2 regions of the Pseudoalteromonas sp. JC28 genome follow, and region 2 is predicted to be linked to the other one. Evidence: riboswitches for the same ligand, from Rfam matches in the RefSeq annotation. Region 2 holds a riboswitch; the other holds the start of a gene.
The links. Region 2 has a riboswitch for lysine ahead of lysC (lysine-sensitive aspartokinase 3). Riboswitches for the same ligand answer to the same signal wherever they lie in the genome.
Positions count from the first base shown of each region.

Region 1: another riboswitch for lysine. It lies ahead of dapA (4-hydroxy-tetrahydrodipicolinate synthase); the one in region 2 lies ahead of lysC (lysine-sensitive aspartokinase 3).

Region 1 covers NZ_QOKX01000011.1:73,557-84,938, forward strand. The annotation lists gene ilvA (threonine ammonia-lyase, biosynthetic) at 1-7, opposite strand, end outside; gene ilvD (dihydroxy-acid dehydratase) at 10-1,866, opposite strand; gene DS891_RS21510 (branched-chain amino acid transaminase) at 1,959-2,882, opposite strand; gene ilvM (acetolactate synthase 2 small subunit) at 2,903-3,145, opposite strand; gene ilvG (acetolactate synthase 2 catalytic subunit) at 3,142-4,803, opposite strand; gene DS891_RS21525 (TraB/GumN family protein) at 5,332-6,207, shown strand; gene DS891_RS21530 (hypothetical protein) at 6,367-6,984, shown strand; gene DS891_RS21535 (response regulator) at 6,970-8,697, opposite strand; lysine riboswitch at 8,840-9,018, shown strand; gene dapA (4-hydroxy-tetrahydrodipicolinate synthase) at 9,134-10,018, shown strand; gene DS891_RS21545 (2,3,4,5-tetrahydropyridine-2,6-dicarboxylate N-succinyltransferase) at 10,029-10,769, shown strand; gene DS891_RS21550 (PLP-dependent decarboxylase) at 10,769-11,382, shown strand, end outside.
Region 2 covers NZ_QOKX01000001.1:1,130,532-1,141,913, reverse strand. The annotation lists gene nhaD (sodium:proton antiporter NhaD) at 1-483, shown strand, start outside; lysine riboswitch at 629-799, shown strand; gene lysC (lysine-sensitive aspartokinase 3) at 888-2,234, shown strand; gene DS891_RS04955 (DUF924 family protein) at 2,357-2,887, shown strand; gene DS891_RS04950 (sodium-dependent transporter) at 2,967-4,292, shown strand; gene DS891_RS04945 (DUF2989 domain-containing protein) at 4,354-5,154, opposite strand; gene DS891_RS04940 (glyceraldehyde-3-phosphate dehydrogenase) at 5,343-6,788, shown strand; gene DS891_RS04935 (carboxypeptidase family protein) at 7,034-8,161, shown strand; gene DS891_RS04930 (sodium:alanine symporter family protein) at 8,297-9,967, shown strand; gene DS891_RS04925 (hypothetical protein) at 10,076-10,402, shown strand; gene DS891_RS04920 (YeaC family protein) at 10,405-10,686, shown strand; gene DS891_RS04915 (DUF349 domain-containing protein) at 10,676-11,382, shown strand, end outside.

The DNA.
Region 1 (11,382 bases), on a different contig from region 2:
AAACCATCGCTAGCCTAACTCCTCTAGTTTTTGTAAGTCACGTACCGCGCCTTTGTCTGCACTCGTTGCTAACAGTGCATAGGCTTTTAGTGCGGGACTCACATAACGTTCTCTGTTAACTGGTTTGTACGCTTCTTTACCACGAGCGAGTTGCTTTTCATGGCGCAGCGCCAACTCGGTGTCGTCCAGTTTAACGTCAATACTGCGATTATAGATGTCGATGGCGACAACATCGCCGTTTTCAACCAGCGCCAAATTGCCACCACTGGCAGCCTCTGGAGACGCATGACCAATAGAAAGTCCAGAAGTACCGCCAGAAAAACGACCATCGGTAAGTAAAGCGCAGTCTTTATCTAGCCCCATCGATTTAAGATAGCTAGTTGGGTACAGCATTTCTTGCATACCCGGACCACCTTTAGGCCCTTCGTAGCGAATGATCACTACATCACCTTTCTTAACTTGGCCACCCAGTATCCCCTCGACGGCATCGTCTTGAGATTCAAATACTACAGCGGGCCCCGTAAAGCGCAGCATTTCATCGGCCACCCCGGCACTTTTCACGATACAACCATCAGGCGCTAAGTTACCTTTCAATACTGCAAGGCCGCCATCTTGCCTAAAGGCATGCTCGATAGAGCGAATACAGCCGCCTTCACGGTCTAAATCAAGCTCATCCCAGCGATACTCTTGGCTCATAGCTTGGGTAGTGCGGATCCCAGCAGGTCCCGCGCGATAGAAAGTTTGTGCCCGTTCGTTATCACTGTCTGCGGCATTCCAACGCGCAATAACTTCACCTAGATTTCCGCCAGCAACATGCCCCACCGACAGGTCCAATTTATCGCCTCTGGCCAGCTCGTTGAGAATGGCCATAATGCCACCAGCACGGTGAACGTCTTCAATGTGATACTGTTGTGTTGCCGGAGCAACTTTACACAAAAAGGGTGTGCTACGAGATAAGCGGTCTATGTCATTCATATCAAAATCGACAAAGCCTTCTTGCGCAGCCGCCAATAAATGCAGCACGGTATTGGATGAACCGCCCATCGCGATATCTAATGTCATGGCGTTCATAAATGCGGCTTGGTTAGCAATGTTGCGTGGCAGCACTTGCTCGTTGTCTTTACCATAGTATTCATCACATAAAGCCATGATGCGACTTGCTGCGCCCAAATAAAGCTGTTGGCGGTCTTTGTGTGTCGCTAGTGTTGTACCATTACCAGGTAACGCTAAGCCCAGCGCTTCTAAAAGACAGTTCATGGAGTTGGCAGTAAACATGCCTGAACACGAACCACAAGTAGGACAAGCAGAGCGCTCAACTTGCTCAGAGTCTTCATCACTCACCGTCGGATCTGCGCCTTTTACCATGGCATCGACAAGATCCAATTTTAGATCTATATCCGCTAAACGAGTTTTTCCCGCTTCCATCGGGCCGCCGGAAACAAAGATCACCGGAATATTCAACCGCAGTGCCGCAAGTAGCATGCCTGGGGTGATTTTGTCGCAGTTAGAAATACAGACCATAGCATCGGCACAATGAGCGTTAACCATGTACTCTACCGAATCTGCAATTAAGTCTCGAGACGGAAGCGAGTAAAGCATGCCGCCGTGACCCATGGCGATACCATCATCAATAGCAATGGTATTAAATTCGCGAGGTACGCCGCCTGCTTCTGTTATCGCATCAGCCATCAATGCGCTAAGTTGATTGAGGTGAACATGACCCGGAACAAATTGGGTATATGAATTCACGACCGCAACGATCGGTTTATGGAAATCACTGTCCGTCATTCCCGTTGCTCGCCACAATGCACGAGCTCCCGCGCGTTGTCTGCCCTCAGTAGTTGTCTTGCTCCGTAATTTAGCCATGTTTCACCTTTTTCTCGGCTATGCCGAGTTCCTCATTCCCACAATTTACAATGCGCTTTTGTTCGGGGCGTTTGACCCCGATACCAATAAAATTATTCGCTTACGTACTCTAACCAGCCATTTTCGTCATCAGCTTGACCTTTAACCAAAGCGAAATAGGCCTGCTGTAACTCTTCCGTAATTGGACCTCTACCACCATTACCCACGGTAATTTTGTCTACGCTGCGAACAGGTACTACTTCCGCTGCGGTACCAACCATAAAGAACTCATCAGCAAGATAAAGCGCTTCACGAGCGATCGGCTCTTCACGTACTTCATAGCCGCGTTTTTTCGCCAAATGGATGATCGTGTCGCGCGTAAGACCAGGTAGAATACAAGCTGTGGTTGGCGGGGTATAAAGCACGCCTTTCTTCACAACAAATAAGTTCTCACCAGCGCCCTCGCTCAGATAACCATTAACATCAAGTGCGATCCCTTCAACATAACCATTACGCTTCGCCTCACCTGAAATAAGCTGTGAAGATAAGTAGTTACCACCCGCTTTAGCCGCAGTAGGCATGGTATTTGGTGCGAGGCGACTCCAAGAAGAAACACACACATCAACACCTTGTGCTAAGCCTTCTTCACCAAGGTATGCACCCCATTCCATCGCAGCGACTGTCATGTCTGCACGGTGCGATTTCGGATTTAAACCAAGACCTACATGACCTAAAAATGCAAATGGACGAAGGTAAGCATTGGTAAAGTCATTTGCGCGGATAGTCTCTTTACACGCTGCGATTACTTCCTCTTTGGTAAAAGGAATTTCCATACGGTAGATCTTCGCGGAATCAAAGAGGCGCTGAATATGATCGGTTAAGCGGAAAACAGCTGGACCATTTGGCGTATCGTAAGCACGGATCCCTTCAAAAACTGAGCTGCCATAATGTAAAGCATGACTAAGCACATGGGTGGTCGCTTGAAAATAAGGAACCATTTCACCGTTATGCCAAATTACTTCTGATGTTTGTGTCATTGTTAACTACCTTAATTCTTCTAAATTGCCTGTTTCTGTAGTGTATGCAAGTCAACCGCTTGCACTTCTACTAGCTTACTCAGTTGTGAGGTTAATAAATAGATAGGTTTGTCACTATCTACCGTCATTTTGACGTGGAATAAGTCATCTTGACCTTGTAATTCCAAATTCGTTAAGCGAAATCCGCGATGTCTGGCTACGCGTAAAAAGCGCTCCACTGCGATGCTCTGTTGTTTTACTGCAACGGTTAAATGGTGTTTCATGAAAGGCTCTCCGTCATCATTTCATCATTGGCAGCACCAGGTGGAACAAGCGGCCATACGTTTTCTTTATCGTCGATACAAGCATGTAAAATATAGGGCCCTTGCGCATTCACTATGGCGTCAACGGCGTCATCTACTTGGTTTGCATGAGTAATTGTCTGCCCAGGAATACCGAACACGGCAGCCAAAGAGACAAAATCTGGATTGTCTGACAGGTCGGTTTCACTGTAACGACCGTCAAAAAAGAGTTGCTGCCACTGTCTCACCATACCCAGCTTTTGATTGTCTAATATCAATATTTTAACTGGCAGGTTATTACGGCGGATGGTTGCCAACTCTTGAATATTCATCATGATGGAGCCGTCGCCAGATACCGTGATCACCGTGTTGTCTGGACGTGCTATCTGTGCCCCAATTGCAGCAGGTAAGCCAAATCCCATCGTGCCTGCACCGCCACTACTTAAGTGATTGCTTGGATGACTGAATTTCATGTGCTGGGCCACCCACATTTGATGTTGGCCTACATCGCAGCACACTACCGCTGTATTGGGTAGCTTCTGGCTAAGTTGATTTAACAAATACGGTGCAAATACTTTTTCGCCAGGATAGTCATAACGCCATGCATGTTGACGTTGCAGTGCTTCGATGGTCTCTAGCCATTCGCTATTAGTAACCACACATTCAAGTTGCGGCAATGACTGTTTTAAATCTGCAATAAGCGAAGCCGCTGCGGGTTTGCGTTTACCCACTTCTGCAGGGTCGATATCTAAATGGATCACCTTTGCCCCTGCAGCAAACTTTGCCAAATTCCCCGTTACACGGTCGTCAAACCGTGCCCCGATACATACCAATAAGTCGCATTGCTGAACCGCCAGATTCGCCGCCTGAGTACCGTGCATACCGAGCATTCCTAAGTCATAATCATAATCCGGCGTTACGCTGCCCAAAGCTTTTAGCGTCGATACGGCCGGCATATGGGTCTTTTCTAAAAATTGCATCAGCTGTGACTGCGCATCAGCGCTTTGCACGCCACCGCCAATGTAGGCAACAGGTCGTTTAGCGTCACATAATAATTGATTGGCTTTTGCTACTTCAGTTTGTGAAACCTTCGGCTGTTCGTCTTGTGGCGCAGCAAAAGGATGAAAAGGCACTTTAGCTAGCTGGATATCTTTAGGAATGTCGACCAACACCGGACCGGGCCGACCAGACTGCGCTAAGTACATGGCTTCTTGTAATACTTCAGCCAAGTCTTCCGCTCGCTCAACCATGTAGCTGTGCTTAGTACATGACAAAGACATGCCCAGTACATCCACCTCTTGAAAGGCATCCGAACCGATAGCAGCGGTCGGCACTTGCCCAGTGATAGCCAGTAGCGGAACTGAATCCATCATGGCATCAGCAAGTGCGGTGATAAGATTTGTAGCGCCAGGTCCAGATGTGGCAAAACAAACCCCAAGCTTACCTGTACTGCGAGCATACCCAACAGCAGCAAAACCAGCACCTTGCTCATGGCGAGTCAAGTAGTGCTTAACTGGCGCGCCATACAAAGCGTCATAAATGGGCATGATGGCACCACCTGGGTAACCAAATACGTGTTTAACGCCTTGCTCTTCTAGCACCTTGATAACAAGTTGTGCGCCGGTTGTTGAATTGCTCATGATCTGCTCTCAGTTGCCTTTTTTATGCCCTAAAACGAAAACGCCCCCCGAACCTTTTGGTGCGGGGGGCGCTTATGCTGATACTTTTCTTACAGCACTAACTAGCCCCCGCGGTAATAATAATCACCACGTTGATAATCACGACTAGTAGAGTTGCTGTTAGTAACATTGCTTGAATTCCGTAAATTTAAACTTGGCAATCATCCAGTGTAAGTACTGCGCTGCCTCTTTTTCTATTAATACCGCGCCTTGCACACTTAAGTCAACACAAAAAACTATGCTATTTAAAATTAAAAACCTGAGTTTAACGCATAAAAAAACCAAATAACCACCATTTATAGAATCAAAACAACCACACATTTTAAAATGCGAATTTTCTATTGGTTCAGCTTCGATATAACGAAAAATTTACTTTCTCGATTTGCCTATATGAAATTTTTTCTACCGCCTAAGCGTACTTCATTTTTTAGTGACATTCACATTTCGATATCGCAGACTGACCCTTTACAACCAATTTGGATCATTACTATGGTTAAAGTATTTTCACCATTGTTATTTATTTATCTTTGCTTAAGCCTTTTCAGTAATCTCGCCAACGCAGAAGTTGGCCTGTGGAAAGTAGAAAAGGACAACAAAACGTCGTACTTATTTGGTACCGTGCACGTCGGTGACGAACAAATGCATGGTTTACCAGCCAAGGTAAAAAGCGCCATTGCGAGTAGTGATAGAGTCATGGTTGAAGTGAACTTAGAGGCGCTTTCTCCATTTGCGATCCAACAGCGCTCCATGCCATTTATGCTGTTAAAAAACAACCAAACACTAAAAGATCAGCTCTCTGCAGAAGTCTATCAGAAGCTACAAGACTACTTTTCCAAAAAGCAGATAGATATCGCCTTATTTGAACGCTATGCGCCATGGGCCGTGATGATAACTATGCTACAACTGGAATATCAAAAGCTTGGATTTACCGATACCAATGGCATCGATAAACAAGTAATTGCCTACGCAAACGAAAAGAAGATCCCAATTGGTGAATTTGAAACCTTAGAATATCAGCTTGAAATGTTCAGTCAGCTGAGTATTCATAGTGACGCTATGCTCAAGGAAACATTTGCACAGATGTCTGATTTGAACACCTACTTCTTGGATTTAGTTTCCGCATGGCGAAGCGGCGATTTAGAGAAGTTATCCCATTACTATCAGGTAAGTTTTTCGGATGATAAATATGGCAAATTAGCCGAGCAATTGATGATCATTGAACGCAATAATAACTGGGTGAAAATGCTTAAAAAGCAGCTCCCCAATGAATCAACGTTTATTGCCGTTGGTGCATTACATCTTGTTGAAAAATATGGCCTTGTTGAGCAGCTTAAAAACAATGGTTATTCAGTCACCCGACTATAACACTCAGCGCTATCTTGCCAAGAGGTAAGCAGTTTACTTTGTAGGCGTGTTAAACAGATACTTCCATTAACACGCCCTAAAAAAATAAAAATCTTTTTAAACCTTTTCATTTTTATGTGCGACTTACCTTTCAAACACTCTCGTTGAAGGTAAAAAATAATGAAAAAGGTAGCGTTAGTTTTAGCATTAAGTGCAGCGGCAATGACTGCACAAGCAGAAGATTCAAAAACCATTACAGCATCATTCCCAAGCAATAGCCTAGCCGAGTTAGAAGTGGATATTGCCGTAGGTAAAATCGACCTACAAACTTACAACGGCGACACCATAGAGGTCGAAATTTTGGTTGAACCGAAAGAGTCAGACAGTTGGTTTGGTAAACCAGATGTGAGTGAGGCCACCCTAAACAGCAACACATCAGGGGATAAATTATCACTTGAGATCAATTCGGATGATTATGAACTATCTTGGCAAGTTAAGGTGCCTGTTAATTTGGCTTTAGATGTTGAGGTTGGTGTTGGCAAAATTGATATTCAAGATCTTAATAACTCTGCTGATTTAGAGGTAGGCGTAGGAAAAATTAAAATTGAGACTACCACCACCGATTTCAAAAAAGTGTCTTTAGATTCAGGTGTTGGTAAAACGGCAATGTCAGGTTTTGGCAACGTAGAAACTTCCGAAAAGAGTATGGTTGGCTCGACAACAGACTATCGTGGTCAAGGCCAGTATTCCATCGATGCAGAAGTCGGAGTTGGAAATATTCGTTTAAGACGAGACTAAGTCTCCACACTTATTCAGTAATAGCGCCACTTTGCTATGCAGCACATCCGGTTGCAACGGCTTATACAAATGAGCCGTTGCGCCAAGTGCGTAGACCTTATCCAGATCCTCCGCATTGGTATTTGCGGTCACGACCAAAATAGGCACAGCTGGATCTAGCTTTCTCAAACGCTCAGTGGCTTCAAAGCCATCCATCACAGGCATATTCAAATCCATAAGCACGATATCAAACTTACCCACCTCATATACTTCAAGGGCACCTTCACCATGTTCGACATGCGTTACCAATTTTGCTATGGGCTGAAGCATTTTTTCAATCACGCGTGCATTTAGTAAATTATCTTCCACCAGTAAAATGCGAGCCGACACCTGCTCCATTGTATGAGCCGGTACCTGTTGATTGTCAATTTCAATAGGGACTCTCAGGATTGCTCTTGTACCGATTGGCTCCCTTGCACTAAAATCTAATCGTCCTCCAAGCGCTGAGGTGAGTAATTGGCAACGCTTCAGCCCTAACTGCGTGCCTTGAAAATGCTCGCTATGCACAGCTTCTCGTAACTGCTGATAGTCGAACCCAGGCCCAGTATCTTCAACGACAAATTCTAAATATGGTGTATCTTCATCTACAACCAAATCCGCAAATACTTGAATGCTGCCACGCTCAGTAAATTTAATTGCATTATTAACCAATTCACTGATCAACCAACCAACACGCTTACAATCACAATAACAAGCCACATCTAACTCATTACTCAATGCCAAATTAAAAGCGAGAGATTTTTTGTGTGCGGTAAGTTGAAAGGCAATACAGGCTGATTTTATTACTTCTCGCAATGCGACTTGATGACGCTCAATAACCACTTCTTGCTCGGAAAGGTTATTAAAGTCTTGAACAGAATAAAGTAATACATCCAATTGATTTGCTGCGCTTTTCACATGCTGTAATTGCTGCGTGTCTTTGCTCCTCAGATATTCATCTAAATACCCCTGAATGGCCTGCAATGGTGTTCTTAGCTCGTGACTAACGCGTGCTAAAAATCGTGATTTTGAGTGTAATGCATCGTCAGCAAGCTTTCTTGCCGCCTCTAATTTATCGAGTGCTTCAGCAATTTCTCGCGCCATTGGGCGAAATACAAGTTTCGCTTCTATAAACAGTAGCAACAGTCCAAGTAGCCAGATTAACAATTCTATTTTCCTCACCATCTCTGTTTTACTTCGTGCATGCTGCTCGAATAGTGAAACGGCATCATTCAGGTTTGGGAGTATATGCTGAGACGCAGTAAAGATTTGCTCCATTAATTGAGGAGTGGATTGCTGTAACTGAGACCTTGATAAAGTGACAAAAGTATTACTTTGCAAATCCAACTGCACCGGCCCTTGGTAGTAAAGCGCTGCAAGCGCCTCATTCAGATAAATAGCCTCTCCACTACTTCCAGTTTTAGTTAAGAACTCATGATTACTTTCAAACTTATCAATGGCTTGACGTAGCGCTTCACTATCTCGTTGATTGTCTTGCGCACTATATAGCGCGATACGTTGGGACAACATCCGCTGCATACCCGCAATATTAATTACGTGTGCATCTAGGCTCTGCTGATACAGTAGATATTGCATAACCCCCATCGCCATCGACAACAATATAGCCATAGCAAGTAATGCCCCGATATAACGATTTTTAACTTTACTTATTAACGACATATTTTTGTTTTTCATCTCATAGCATTGTCTCAGCTGCAATGTTAAGTGTAGTTAACAATCGTATTATTTACAGTCCGATGCTTGACACCTAGACGGCCAAAATGTTTCAATGCGCGTTCACCCTATTTAGATAGTTTGATGCCACGGCGTCAAATTGAGGGCTGGAAGAGGTGCGTTATTCAGGTAACTAAGTGAAGGAGAGCAAACTCCGTTGCAGCTTAGTGAGGGGAATATACGCCGAGAAATTGAGTTATTGTTTGCTAATACTCATTTCGGGCGACTGGGCTGAATCCCAGCGACTGTCACCAACATACTTGGTGGAGAGCTTCTGGTCTTAGAAAAATAAGGCCATTGGCTGCCTTATCCTTTTTAAGTCCATTGCTCTTCGAATTTTAACGGTTCGAAGTTTGGACACCCTCCTAACTCCGAACATGATTTAAGTTCGGTAGAGATGAAATCACAATTCAACTTATCTGACTATCCGTTGTGGACGGCTTTAGTAACGCCTTTTGATGCTGAAAATCAGGTTGATTTTAGCGCATTAACGACGCTGGTACGCGATCAAGAGCAAGCTCGTAACGGTATTCTTTTACTAGGCAGTACCGGCGAAGGCCTTGCGCTTACCCAACAAGAGCAGCAACAAATCGTTGAGTTTGTTTGCCAGCTCGCCCCGAGCGTACCGCTCATGGTTGCCGTTGGCGGCAGTAATCTTGAGCAGCAAACACAATGGGTGCGCTTTTGTAATACACAGCCCATTCATGCGCTCTTACTTGGCTCACCAATCTACGCAAAGCCCGGCAAAGTTGGTCTGGCACATTGGTTTAGTACACTACTCGATGAGAGCCACAACCCTTGTATGCTCTACAATGTACCTGGTCGCAGTGCCGTTGCTATCGCCCCTGAACTACTCGGCGAACTAGCTTGCCACCCTAATCTGTGGGCACTAAAAGAAGCCAGTGGTGATATTGCCACCTTTGAAGCATTTCGTCAGGCAGCACCTGATGTCGCCATCTATAGCGGCGACGATGGCTTAATGCCCTACTTTGCACAAGCTGGTGCAACGGGTCTGGTGTCTGTTGCAGCAAACGCATGGCCACAGCAAACCGCAGAATTTGTAAGGCGCTCGTTAAGCGGCACCTCTCCTAATTTATTTACCACTTGGTCAGAAGCTGCAAATAGCTTATTTGCAGTGGCAAATCCCATTCCAGTCAAAGTGTTAATGCACTTGCAAGGGAAGCTCACAAGTCCGAACTTGCGCCCGCCACTGACACATTTGGAACTCACCCATACCGATGCGATCACTCGCGCGAACGAAACTATTTTATCTTGGAATTAAGGCAGTAAACATGAGCTGGTTAACCCTACTAAACGATTTAGAAAATGGCACAGTACGTGCGGCAACACAGGATGAGCAAGGCCATTGGCATGCTAACGTAGAAGTAAAACAAGGGATCCTTGAAGCATTTAGAAATGGCGTAAATACAGAATTCCCAGGTGGATTTGTTGATAAAGACAACTTAGCACCACGCGGATTTGCTGCCCAAGATGGCGTTCGTATGGTTCCTGGCGGAAGCAGTGTAAGACGTGGCGCTTACGTCGCAGCGGGCACAATCATTATGCCACCGGCTTATGTCAACATTGGTGCCTATATTGATTCAGGTACTATGGTAGATAGTCATGCGTTGGTTGGTTCTTGCGCGCAAATTGGTAAAAATGTCCACCTTAGCGCAGCGGTGCAAGTGGGTGGTGTATTAGAACCAGTTGGAGCAAGCCCTGTTGTTGTTGAGGACGATGCCTTTATTGGTGCAGGCTGTGTATTGGTTGAAGGGGTTGTTATTAAACGCGGTGCCGTATTAGCACCGGGTGTGCGCCTTTCAGCAAGTATTCCTGTCTATGACTGCGTGAACGAGCGCTTGCTTGACAAAGGTGAAGCCATCCCTGAAAACGCGATAGTGATCCCAGGCTCTCGTCCAGCCTCAAGTGAGTGGGCGCGCGAGCAAGGACTAAGTATGTCATGCGCACTTATCGTAAAATACCGTGATGAACAAAGTGATGCATCACTGGCGCTGGAAGAGGTTCTACGCTAATGAGTTGGTTGAGCACGTCACAGCGAACCGCAGCTGAGGCATTGATCCAGCAACAAGATACGCCATTCTTTTGCTACGATTTAGATAAGCTAAGTGCACATGTTAAGCCCTTAGTTGATCAGCAAATCGTTAAGCTTTGGTATGCCGTAAAAGCGAATCCGTTATCACATATCATTAAAACCCTAGATAACGCTGGGTTTAACTTTGATGTGGCATCTAGCGGCGAGCTTGATCAGGTGTTATCTCAAGGGATCGCACCTGAACGCGTGCTCAACACAGGTCCTGCCAAATCGCTAAAGCAGATCCGTCATTTTGCCACACAAGGCGTACGTATTTTCGTGGCTGAAAGTCACAATCAAGTACGCTGGTTAAATCAAGTGGCCGAAGAGTTTGAGCTTCAATTTGAAGTTTTACTGCGGGTGCAGTTACGCTTTGATAAAGCAGAGCACAATCCACTTGGTGGCAATACGCTGACTCCTTTTGGTCTTGGCGCAGAGCAGTGGCAAGCCCTAACTTTAAGTGACTACACCTACCTAGACTTTGTCGGACTGCATATTTTCCAGTGGGGCAATATGCTCTGCAGCGATACACTCGCTGAACTTTGGCAGGCTAT
Region 2 (11,382 bases):
TTGTCTTTGATGTTCTTAATGGCGCAATTCTTGATGCGCAAAAAGGACGTCAATAAGAAAATCATCGACTATATCCGTGAAATTGAATACGACACCTTATTGTTCTTTGTGGGTGTGCTGTTATTAGTTGGCGCGTTGAAAGAGGTCGGTGTACTGTCTAAGTTTACCGATTTATATCTGCATCTTGCACCGGAATACGCAAACTACTTGGTCGGTTTAATGAGTGCGGCGGTAGATAACGTGCCATTGACGGCGGCGTTATTAAAAGCAGATATTACGATGACTCCAGCGCAATGGCTAACCTTTACTTATGCGACTGGGGTTGGTGGCTCTATGCTTATCATTGGTTCTGCAGCGGGGATCATTGCAATGAGTAAGGTTAAAGCGTTAACCTTCTCAAGCTATCTTAAAATGAGTATCTACCTGCTTATCGCATATACCATTGGATATAGTGGCGCGTATTTCGCGGGTCAGCTTATTTAAGACCAATGGATTTAATTTTTTAGCGCTTTGGGATAAGTTTTTCATAAATAACTTGACACCTAGACGGCTAAAAGATAATTTTCTCACATCGCCCGCATTTATTGCGGGCTTTTATTTTGCTTTTATTCAGATTAACAAAGGCAAAATAAACAGAAGAGGCGCGATGCTTAGGTAGTTAGTGTGAGGTGACGAGACCAATGACCACTAGTGAGGGAAGTATTCGCCGAGGAGAAAAGTTGCTCGTCGCAACGATTCTTCGGTTTACGAGGCTGAATCCTCGGAACTGTCACCGTATTGGTGGAGAGCTTCTGGCAAAGGTCATTTCAAGCGTTCGTCTTTTTAGAAATCCCATGCCGAGTTCTCCTTATAAAATTTGACTGTGCCAACAGTCGAGAGGAGAGAAAATGAATTCGCAGTATGTTGTAGCCAAATTTGGCGGTACCAGTGTCGCTGACTTTGAGGCTATGTCTCGTTGTGCTCACATTGTTCGTGACAACCCAAATGTTCGAGTGGTCGTTGTGAGTGCGTGTGCTGGCGTAACCAATCACCTTGTAACGCTAACCCAACAAAAGGAAGATGAGGCCGGGCGCAAAGCGGTTGTTGCAGCGGTTGAAAACATACAGCAAGCGATTATCGACCAAGTGTCTTTGGATGCTGATCTTGCTGAGGGTTACAAGCAAACTTTCAGTGAATTTGAAAGCCTTGCGAGTTTACCTGCACTTAGCAGACAGCAATGCGATGAAATGTTGAGCTTTGGCGAACGTTTTTCTTCTTATTTGTTTACCCAAATACTACGTAATAACCAGGTTCAGGCGTCGCGCTTTGATGTGCGTAAAGTGCTTAAAACAGATAATCAATTTGGAAAAGCGAATCCAAATGTTGCAGCTACGCGTGAAGCTGCGCAAACCAATTTGGTCGCGCTACTTGGCGACACAGTGCAGGTGACGCAAGGGTTTATTGGTAGTGACCAATACGGCCAGACGACTACGCTTGGTCGTGGCGGTTCTGACTATAGTGCAGCATTGTTAGCAGAGGCAATTGACGCGTCAAGTGTGCATATTTGGACCGATGTCGTTGGTATTTTCAGTACCGATCCGCGTTTGTGTGTAAAGGCTAGACCTATTCCTCGTTTGAGTTTTGATGAAGCGGCAGAAATGGCGACATTTGGTGCTAAGGTGTTACATCCCGCAACTATATTGCCAGCGAGTCGTAAAGGTATTTCAGTATTTGTTGGTTCAAGCCGTGATCCGCAAGCGGGTGGCACTTGGATTGAAAAAGAGAAAACGGCGCAAGCAGGCATTCGCGCAGTGACACAACGCAAAAACCAAATACTATTGACGTTAAAGAGCCCTGAAATGCTTCTTGCTAGCGGCTTTTTGGCTCGTATCTTCACCATTTTAAGCAATTACAATATATCGGTTGACTTGGTAACGACTTCGGAAATTAGTGTTGCACTTACGCTGGATAATGCGCCGAATGCTTCTCGACCAGAGCTAGAACAAGCTTGTTTGGATGAACTTGGCGAGTTTTGTCATGTGACCGTTGAAAATAATCTTACTTTGGTGGCCATGATAGGTTCTGAGATCCAGTTGAAGAAGTGCCAACTTAACCTGATGGATGTGTTGTCAGAGTTTAATATTCGATTGATATGCCATGGTGCGAGCAAGCACAATCTGTGCTTTTTAGTTGAGCAGCAGGAGTCAGATCAGGTCGTGCAGTCAATTCATGCTAAATTACTAGAGGTTGCGTAAGTGAATTTATTGTTTTTTAGGAACTAATAAAAAAGTTGCATTATTGAGTAATGGATGGCACTTTGTTTATAACGGTTAGGGTCTGCTGACCATCAAGTTTGTTTTTCCCTAGGAGTGCCATCATGAATTATAAAGACGTCTACGAATTCTGGTTTGTTGAATGCACTGAATCAGATTGGTGGAAGAAGTCTGCGGACTTTGATCGCATAATAAAAAATCGCTTCGGTATTTTGCACCAAATGGCGCACCAAGGTGAGCTTTCGAGCTGGAGAGCAACACCACTTGGCGCGCTGTGCGAAATCATTATCTTAGATCAGTTTTCACGCAATATATTCAGAGACACTCCAGAGGCGTTTGCCAGTGACGCATTGGCGCTAAGCCTCACCCAACACGCTATCGAAAAGGGCTATCACCGCCAGCTCAACGATACTGAATTGATGTTTTTATACCTACCTATGATGCATAGCGAAAGTCGCATCATCCATCGTGCCGCAGATCATTATTTTCGCGACCTGCCCAATTATGATTTTGAAGTCGCGCATAAAAAAATTATCGATAGATTTGGCCGATATCCCCATCGAAATGAAATACTCAATCGCGATTCAACAGAAGCAGAAATGGACTTTCTAGAGACGCCCAACTCGAGTTTTTGAGGCACGGCTCGAACCTCTCGCATTTTTAGCGGAAGTACGTATAATCGGCCGTCTACAAAAATAATGATTGATTACAGACATGGCTCATACGCGCGATGGATTTCAAAGCCGACTTGGCTTTGTGTTAGCAGCAGCTGGTGCGGCTGTTGGACTTGGTAATATTTGGGGGTTTCCCACACAAGCCGCAAACCACGGTGGCGGTGCATTTTTACTGGTTTATTTTGCGGTAATTTTCTTACTCGCATTACCTGCACTTTACACAGAATTGTACTTAGGCCATCAGGCACAAGCAAACCCAGTTAAAGCACTTAAGACAGCCTGGCGTGAAGGTAATCCGAAAATAGGAGCCGCGGCGGGGTATATCGGCCTTGCTGGTGCTATCGTGATGCTTAGCTTTTACTCCATTGTGGCTGGGTGGATGCTGTCTCATGCACTTGATCCTCTTGCGCAAATGGCTGAACTAGATGCTGCTCATCAGTTTCTTAGCGGTGATTCGATGCTGAGAAACTTTATCTTTACGCCACTAATGTTAATTTTGACTGCGAGCATTATTCTTAAAGGCGTAAAATCAGGCATAGAAGCTTGGTCGCGCAGACTTATGCCGTTGTTACTGGTATTACTGCTTTGCCTTATTGGCTATATGGCGACATTAAACGGTGCAGCAGAAGGGTTTAGAACGTATTTAATTCCGGACTTTTCAAAAATTAGCGATCCTGACTTGATCATTGCGGCGATGGGGCAGGCATTCTTTTCGTTGTCGTTGGGTGTGGGCTGCATGATGATTTATGGCTCGTACTTAAAACCGAATGAAAATCTACCTAAGCTGACGTTTAGTGTTGCAATGCTAGACACCAGTGTCGCATTTTTGGCCGGTTTACTTATTATCCCTGCAATATTCGTTGCGCAGCAAAATGGTGTTCAAGTATTTCAAGACGGCAAATTAATCGGTGAAGGGCGGTTGATTTTTGCCATTTTACCCGAGCTATTTGCCAATATGGGTGAAATGGGATTATTAGTTAGCCTGACTTTCTTTGTGCTTATGTCTATTGCGTCGGTAACGTCTACCATTTCTTCAACAGAAATTCCGGTATCTTTCTTGGTTGAAAACCATGGCTTTCAACGTAAACAAGCGACTTGGTTGGTTACGTTAGTTATCTTATTAGCATCGAGCACGATTATTCTAAACTTTGATTGGTTGTTCGAATTGGTGATCAGTCTATTCACGCAATATCAGCTACCATTGATGGGGCTGTTCTACTTTATTACTGTTGGCTGGGTTTGGAAGCGCGGTAATCAGCTCCACTTAGAATCCCGTGGTGCACATTACTTGTTTGCTCAGTACGTTAGATTTGTTTGCCCAATCTTAATGACCGCGGTATTTATTAACGTAGCACTGGCAAAGTAGTGATCATTTATTCTCAAAAACGGGAAGCATTGGCTTCCCGTTTTGATTTTTATAACTAAGCTCAAAAATCTCGTGGGGAAACAAACTCCCCAGCTTGAATGCTTTCGTAAGTTCTTTGCGCCAATGAATCTAAGTTGGCTAAATCTTTGCCCATTGAAGCCAGTTGGTTTGTTACTGGAATAATATCAATATCTTCAACCCCAGAAAGCTGGGCCACTCGGGCAAAAGTATATGCGTGCTTATACTTTTCGTGTTTGTAGAAAATACTGACTAAAGATGAATAGACTTCTGGGTTAGGGGTATGACCTCTTTTATTCAGCTCTAATACGCGGTAGAGAATATCAACGGTTTTATCGTCATCTACTTTGGCATAAAACTCTGCGAGGAAAAGCTGAATTTCGGGATCGTTTTGGACCCTAGGGTCGTCTTGCATATTCAGTAGCTTGTTCATTGCTGTGCGATCACTGTTACGAGACCAATGATAATAGAGCAGGCCTGGGTGGTTACTGCCTTTTGTTTCATTGTAAATACGCGTCATTTCTTTTAGTGCGGTGAGATGACCTTCCACTCGTGAAGTGGTTTTTTCTTTTAACTTGATGTGCTCAATTTTGGCGGCGCGAGAAACACATTGGTTGTAGCTTTCTAAATTTTGCAACAAGTCATATTTGTTTTCGTCCGTTGGAGACTTGTATTCGTGGTAGCGCGCGTAAATTAGCGACGCACGTTCGTCTTTACAGTGACTGTCTTTATTTAAGTCTTCACAAAAACCAGGCGTTTCGCTACACACTTGGTTCAAGGTTAGGGTGTCGTCGCAACCAGCAAGTAGTAACGCTGCAAAGACTAGCGACTTTTTAAACGCCATAGTTTGACCTCAATGATTTTTTATAATTATAGGGGGTTACGCCCGAATAAACAGGGTAGAGCTAATAGTTTACTAGTTTAACGCAATGAATTGTTCGGTAACAGTGGAGAATCACGGCAGTTTAAATTAGAATAGCCGTGCCCATTCGGGCTATCCGTTCAAAGAAAATTGTTTATTAGGCAGAAAAAATGACCTTATCTCACGAGCAAGAATATCAAAACAGCTGGCAAGAGCGTCAAGATTATGCAGAAAGCATGCAACCCCTAATCGGTCGTCTATACCGTAACAAAGGCGTTGAAATCTCTGTATACGGTCGTCCTCTTGTGAGCGCAAGCACCATTGATGTTATCAAAGCACACAAAACAGTAGCACGCTTTGAAGAGCGTAAACTACGTCTTCGTGAAAGCTTTCCATTCTTAGAAGTGATCAGCAAAATGGAATTAGCACCAGGTCGTGTTGACCTTGGTAAGCTAGCTTATGCCTACATTTATAAAAATGCAGGTGAAGGCCGCTCAATCGAAGAGTTTTTAAATGCAGAACTTGCAGAATTACTAAACCAAGGTGCACGTCCAGAACCTCGTGACGTCGTTCTTTATGGTTTTGGTCGCATTGGCCGTTTATTAGCACGCCTACTTATCGAACGTGGCGGCTCTCACGCTGATTTACGCCTTCGTGCAATTGTTGTTCGCGGTGGCCGCGATGGTGATCTCGAGAAACGTGCAAGCTTATTGCGCCGTGACTCAATTCATGGTCCTTTCAATGGTTCAATCACAGTAGACCATGAAAAAGGTGCGATTAAAGCAAATGGTAACTACATTCAGATTATCTACGCAAACTCACCTGAAGAAGTGGATTACACAAAATACGGTATTGAAAACGCGCTTATCGTAGATAACACAGGTGTGTGGAAAGACGAAGATGGCTTAGGTAAGCACCTTAAGTCAATCGGTGCGTCTAAAGTGTTACTTACAGCGCCAGCTAAAGGTGACATCAAAAACATCGTTTATGGTGTTAACAACTCAGACATTCAGTCTGAAGACAAGATTGTGTCTGCAGCAAGCTGTACAACTAACGCAATCACACCGGTATTAAAAGCACTTAACGACAAGTTTGGTATTAAGAATGGTCACGTTGAAACGGTTCACTCTTACACCAATGACCAAAACTTGATCGACAACTACCACAAAGCTGAGCGTCGTGGTCGTAGTGCAGCATTGAACATGGTTATTACTTCAACCGGTGCTGCGAAAGCGGTTGCTAAAGCACTTCCAGAGCTTGCTGGTAAACTAACTGGTAACGCAATTCGTGTACCAACACCAAACGTATCAATGGCAATTCTTAACCTAAACCTAGGTAAAGAAACAACTGCTGAAGAGCTAAATGAATTCCTTCGTGAGTCTTCACTTTACTCTGAACTACGTGACCAGATTGACTACACTGCATCAACAGAAATCGTGTCTACTGACCTTGTGGGTAGCCGTTATGCAGGTGTGGTTGACTCAAAAGCAACCATCGTTGATGGCGACCGCGTAGTACTTTACGTATGGTACGATAACGAGTTTGGTTACAGCTGTCAGGTTGTACGTGTAATGCAAGACATGGCGGAAGTAAAATTCCCGAGCCTACCTCGCTAACACGAAATTTACGACAAAAAGCCAGCACCAGCTGGCTTTTTTAGTTTTTGAAACAAATTGGTTGTGGTAGGCTTGCAAAGATAGGTCAGCTACAATTAGCTAACAAAAAGTTACACCTTAACTTTGTGCAAAGGCAGGCACAGTATTACCTCTTTTTGAGGCTTAATATTGTTCTAGACTGAAGCAAAGTTGAGTATGGTAACAGTGTATTTACACAACAGTTTTTAACTTATTTAGGGAAACCTATGCGCATTACGAGTAATTTCGATAGTGGTAATATCAAGGTGGTAAAAGCAGAATCACCTGCGGATATTCAACTAGAAATCAATAAAGACAATGAGTCTGACTTTTTTCAATGGTTTCACTTTAGACTTGAGTCTACGCCTTTTTTAGAGCACAAAATTCATATCAACCAACTACTAAACTCAGCATACCCTGAAGGTTGGGATGACTATCATGCGGTTGCATCTTACGATCGTCAAACTTGGTTCCGTGTGCCAACCCGTTATGAGAATGGCACATTAACTATCGATTTTGAGCCTGAATGTGTTCATACCTACTTTGCTTATTTTGCTCCTTATAGTTATGAGCGCCATTTAGACTTAGTCTACTGGGCTCAAGCCCACGATGCGTGCGTTGTAGAGACGCTAGGTCAAACACTTGACGGCCGTGATATGAGCTTACTCACTATTGGTGAGCCGTCAGATGAGAAGAAAAAGATTTGGATCACGGCGCGCCAGCACCCGGGTGAAACGATGGCAGAGTGGTTTGTTGAAGGTCTACTTCACAAACTATTGGATGACGAAGACCCACATGCTGCTGCACTGTTATCGAAAGCGATATTTTATGTCGTGCCAAATATGAATCCGGACGGCAGCGTTCGTGGTCATCTTCGCACTAATGCAAAAGGCGTTAACCTTAACCGTGAATGGCAAACCCCGACACTTGAGAACTCACCTGAAGTTTATTATGTATTAAATAAAATGCATGAAACTGGGTTGGATATGTACCTAGATATTCATGGTGACGAAGCACTACCGTATAACTTCGTTGCGGGCAGTGAAGGTATTCCGAGTTATGATGAGCGCCTACAGCGTTTGGAAGAGTCTTTCAAGGCGGCACTGTTAACTATCACACCTGAGTTCCAAGATGAATTTGGTTACGATAAAGATGCACCGGGTGAAGCAAACCTTACTGTAGCATCATGTGCTGTTGGTGAAGCGTTCAAAGCGTTGGCTTATACCGTTGAAATGCCGTTTAAGGATAATGCAAATCTGCCGGATCCATACTTCGGTTGGTCAGACCGACGCTCATATCAGTTTGGTCAAGACACCTTAGCTGCAATCTTAAATGTGGTTGACGACTTAAGATAAGCTTAAAGACGGGTAATCACCATATTGATTACCCGCTTATTTTTGTGCGTTTAAAAGAACAACAAAATAATATTTAAAAATAATAAGGTAGAACACCTCAACAGGGTGTAATAACAACAATAAAGGGGAATATTCGTGGATGCGTTAGGCAGCTTATTAGATAGCTTGGATGGAATGTTAGGTGGTTCACCTTGGTTCCCGTATGTACTGTTAGGGGTAGGTTTGTTTTTTACAATCTACTTGAAATTTCCACAGATCCGATATTTCAAACATGCTTGTAAAGTCGTTACCGGAAAATATGATAAAAAGGGCCTAGAAGGGGATACCACACACTTCCAAGCACTCGCAACGGCACTCTCTGGCACAGTTGGTACTGGTAATATTGGTGGGGTGGCGCTGGCAATTTCAATCGGCGGGCCAGCAGCATTATTTTGGATGTGGATGACGGCCTTTTTTGGTATGACAACCAAATTTGTGGAAGTCACGCTATCGCATAAATACCGTGTACAAACAGATGATGGCACAATGGCTGGTGGTCCAATGTATTATATGGATCGCCGCTTAAACATGAAGTGGCTAGCGGTATTATTTGCAATTGCTACTGTGATTAGCTCATTTGGTACAGGTAGTTTGCCGCAGATCAACAACATTGCTCAAGGTATGGAAGCGACCTTTGGTTTTGCACCGATGGCAACAGGTGCGGTGCTTTCTATTCTACTTGCTTTGGTTATTCTTGGTGGTATCAAGCGTATTGCTGCCATCACTTCTCGCGTTGTGCCATTAATGGCTGCGATTTATATTCTTGGCTCTTTTGCCGTTATTTTCTACAACATTGAGAATATCGTTCCTTCTTTCCTTTCTGTATTTACAGATGCTTTCACGGGATCTGCGGCAGCGGGTGGTTTCTTAGGGGCTTCTTTTGCGTATGCATTTAACCGTGGGGTTAACCGAGGTCTGTTTTCCAACGAAGCGGGTCAAGGTTCAGCGCCAATCGCGCACGCCTCGGCAAAAGCCGATGAGCCAGTGTCTGAAGGTATGGTTTCCATTCTTGAACCGTTTATTGACACAATTATTATCTGTACCTTGACGGGATTGGTTATTTTGTCATCGGGTGTGTGGACCGAAAAGTTCGAAACTCATTTTGAGCGCTCGTCTATGGTTATCTTAGACGGTAAATATGACGAATCGAATCAACAAGACCGAGATGCATTGTACGCCTACTTGAATGGTAAAAAAGAGCATACTGTCAAACCTTTCAATGGTGAGATTGAAGTCGTACAGGGTAAGGCGGTAACAGAAAACTTTACCGTGATCCACTCGCGTTCTATTGGTGAGCAAGTACGTTTTGGTATTACAGAGCGTCACAAGTACACAGGTACCGTCGAAGTGAAAGACGGCTTGCCAACAGACAATAGCATCAGCGTGATTGGTTACTCTTTAGTGCATTCGGCAGAGCTGACAACCAAAGCATTTACCCGAGGTTATTTGGGCGAAAATGGTAAATACATCGTTTCGATTGGCTTGTTGTTATTCGCGTTTTCTACGGCAATTGCATGGTCATACTATGGCGACCGCGCGATGATTTATCTTCTGGGCAGCCGCTCGGTCATGCCATATCGCGTATTCTATGTTGCAGGTTTCTTCTGGGCGTCGTTTGCTGATACGACACTAGTGTGGAAGTTGGCTGCAGTGGCCATTGTAGTGATGACCTTACCTAACTTATTTGGTATTTTACTACTCAGAAAAGAAATGAAATCTTCAGTTAAAGAATACTGGGAAGATTTCAACAAAGAACACAAACAGTGAGCGAATTTTAATTAAAATTATCTTGTCATTTAAGGACAAGAGTTCGCAAAGGTAGTAGAATAGGGCGCCTCACAGGTGCCCTTTTTTGTATTATGGAGAAGTAACACGATGGCAATAGCACAGTGCCCAAGCTGCGGTAAATCTATTTCCTCCAAACATAAGTCCTGCCCGCATTGTGAAACCAATTTAGCAGACTTTTCTCAAGAAGACAGAGAGAGAGCGGCCTCTAGAAACCGTGTAAAACGTCAGCAATCAGTAATGAATTACTCGTTTATTGCACTGATCTTAGTGCTAGGCGGATTCTTATATATCTATTGGCAGCAGCCTGAACCTAACTCGTTTGAAATGATTGCAAGCAAAAGCGCTATAGGCATAGGTGCGGTTTGGTACTTAATTAATCGAGTCATCCTCGTTATTTTGAAAAAGAAAAAGTAGTAATGAATGTAGATAGCTTAGTTCAAAATATTACCCCTGAAGTATTCGAGCGTTTGCAATACGGCGCGTCAACTGGAAAGTGGCCTGATGGTACGTCGCTAAGTGATGCGCAAAAAGAGCAAACCGTGCAGTTGGTCATGCTATATCAAGCAAAAGTAGCCAAGTCCAATGAGCAGTTCACCATCAACGAAAAAGGTGAAATGGTGCAAAAATCCAAACGCGAATTACAACAAGAATTCAAAGCCGACAACGAAATAGCTAGGTTCAGTGAAAATGATCTTTAAACACCTTTTTACACCGAAATGGAAACACCCTAAGGTTGACGTTCGCTCACAAGCAGTGGACAAGTTAGACTTAAGCAAAGACGCAACTTTACTACATACGCTAGCACTTGAGGACGAGTCTGCACAGATCAGAAAAAAGGTACTTACTAAGGTAAATGACCTTGGTCTTTGGTGGAAAGTTTATAAGCAAGATAGTGAGCTAAAAGAGCTTGCTGAGCAGAAAATTTCGAGTGCGGTTATTAATCAAGACACCGCACTGCAGAGCAACATTCGTGATGAATACATTGAACGCTATGCACCAGCTAAAACGCTTGAGAAAGTCGCGTTAATTGAAACTGATTTAACGAACAAAGTTAAACTGCTTAAGCGCCTTGCGAACGCCACGTTAATCGAAAAATCCTTCAAAGAAGGTGATGAAGCACTTCAGATCGCTATGTTGGAACTGATTGCACAGCATTCACTTGAAAAGAGTGTCCTAAAAGCAGCCAAAGGTGAAGCGCTGACTTCTCTTACTGGATCACTGGAGCAGCAGCGATTAGCAAAAGAAATGCCTACTCAAGTTGCTGAGCAAACGCGGGTTGTACTTGCCAAGTTAAACGCGCTAAGAGATAAGCAAAGCTATGAAATTGTGAACGCGCAAGCACAACAGTTATTTGCACAGTGGCAAAGCATTGAGCTTAAGTGGTTAGATGCTGA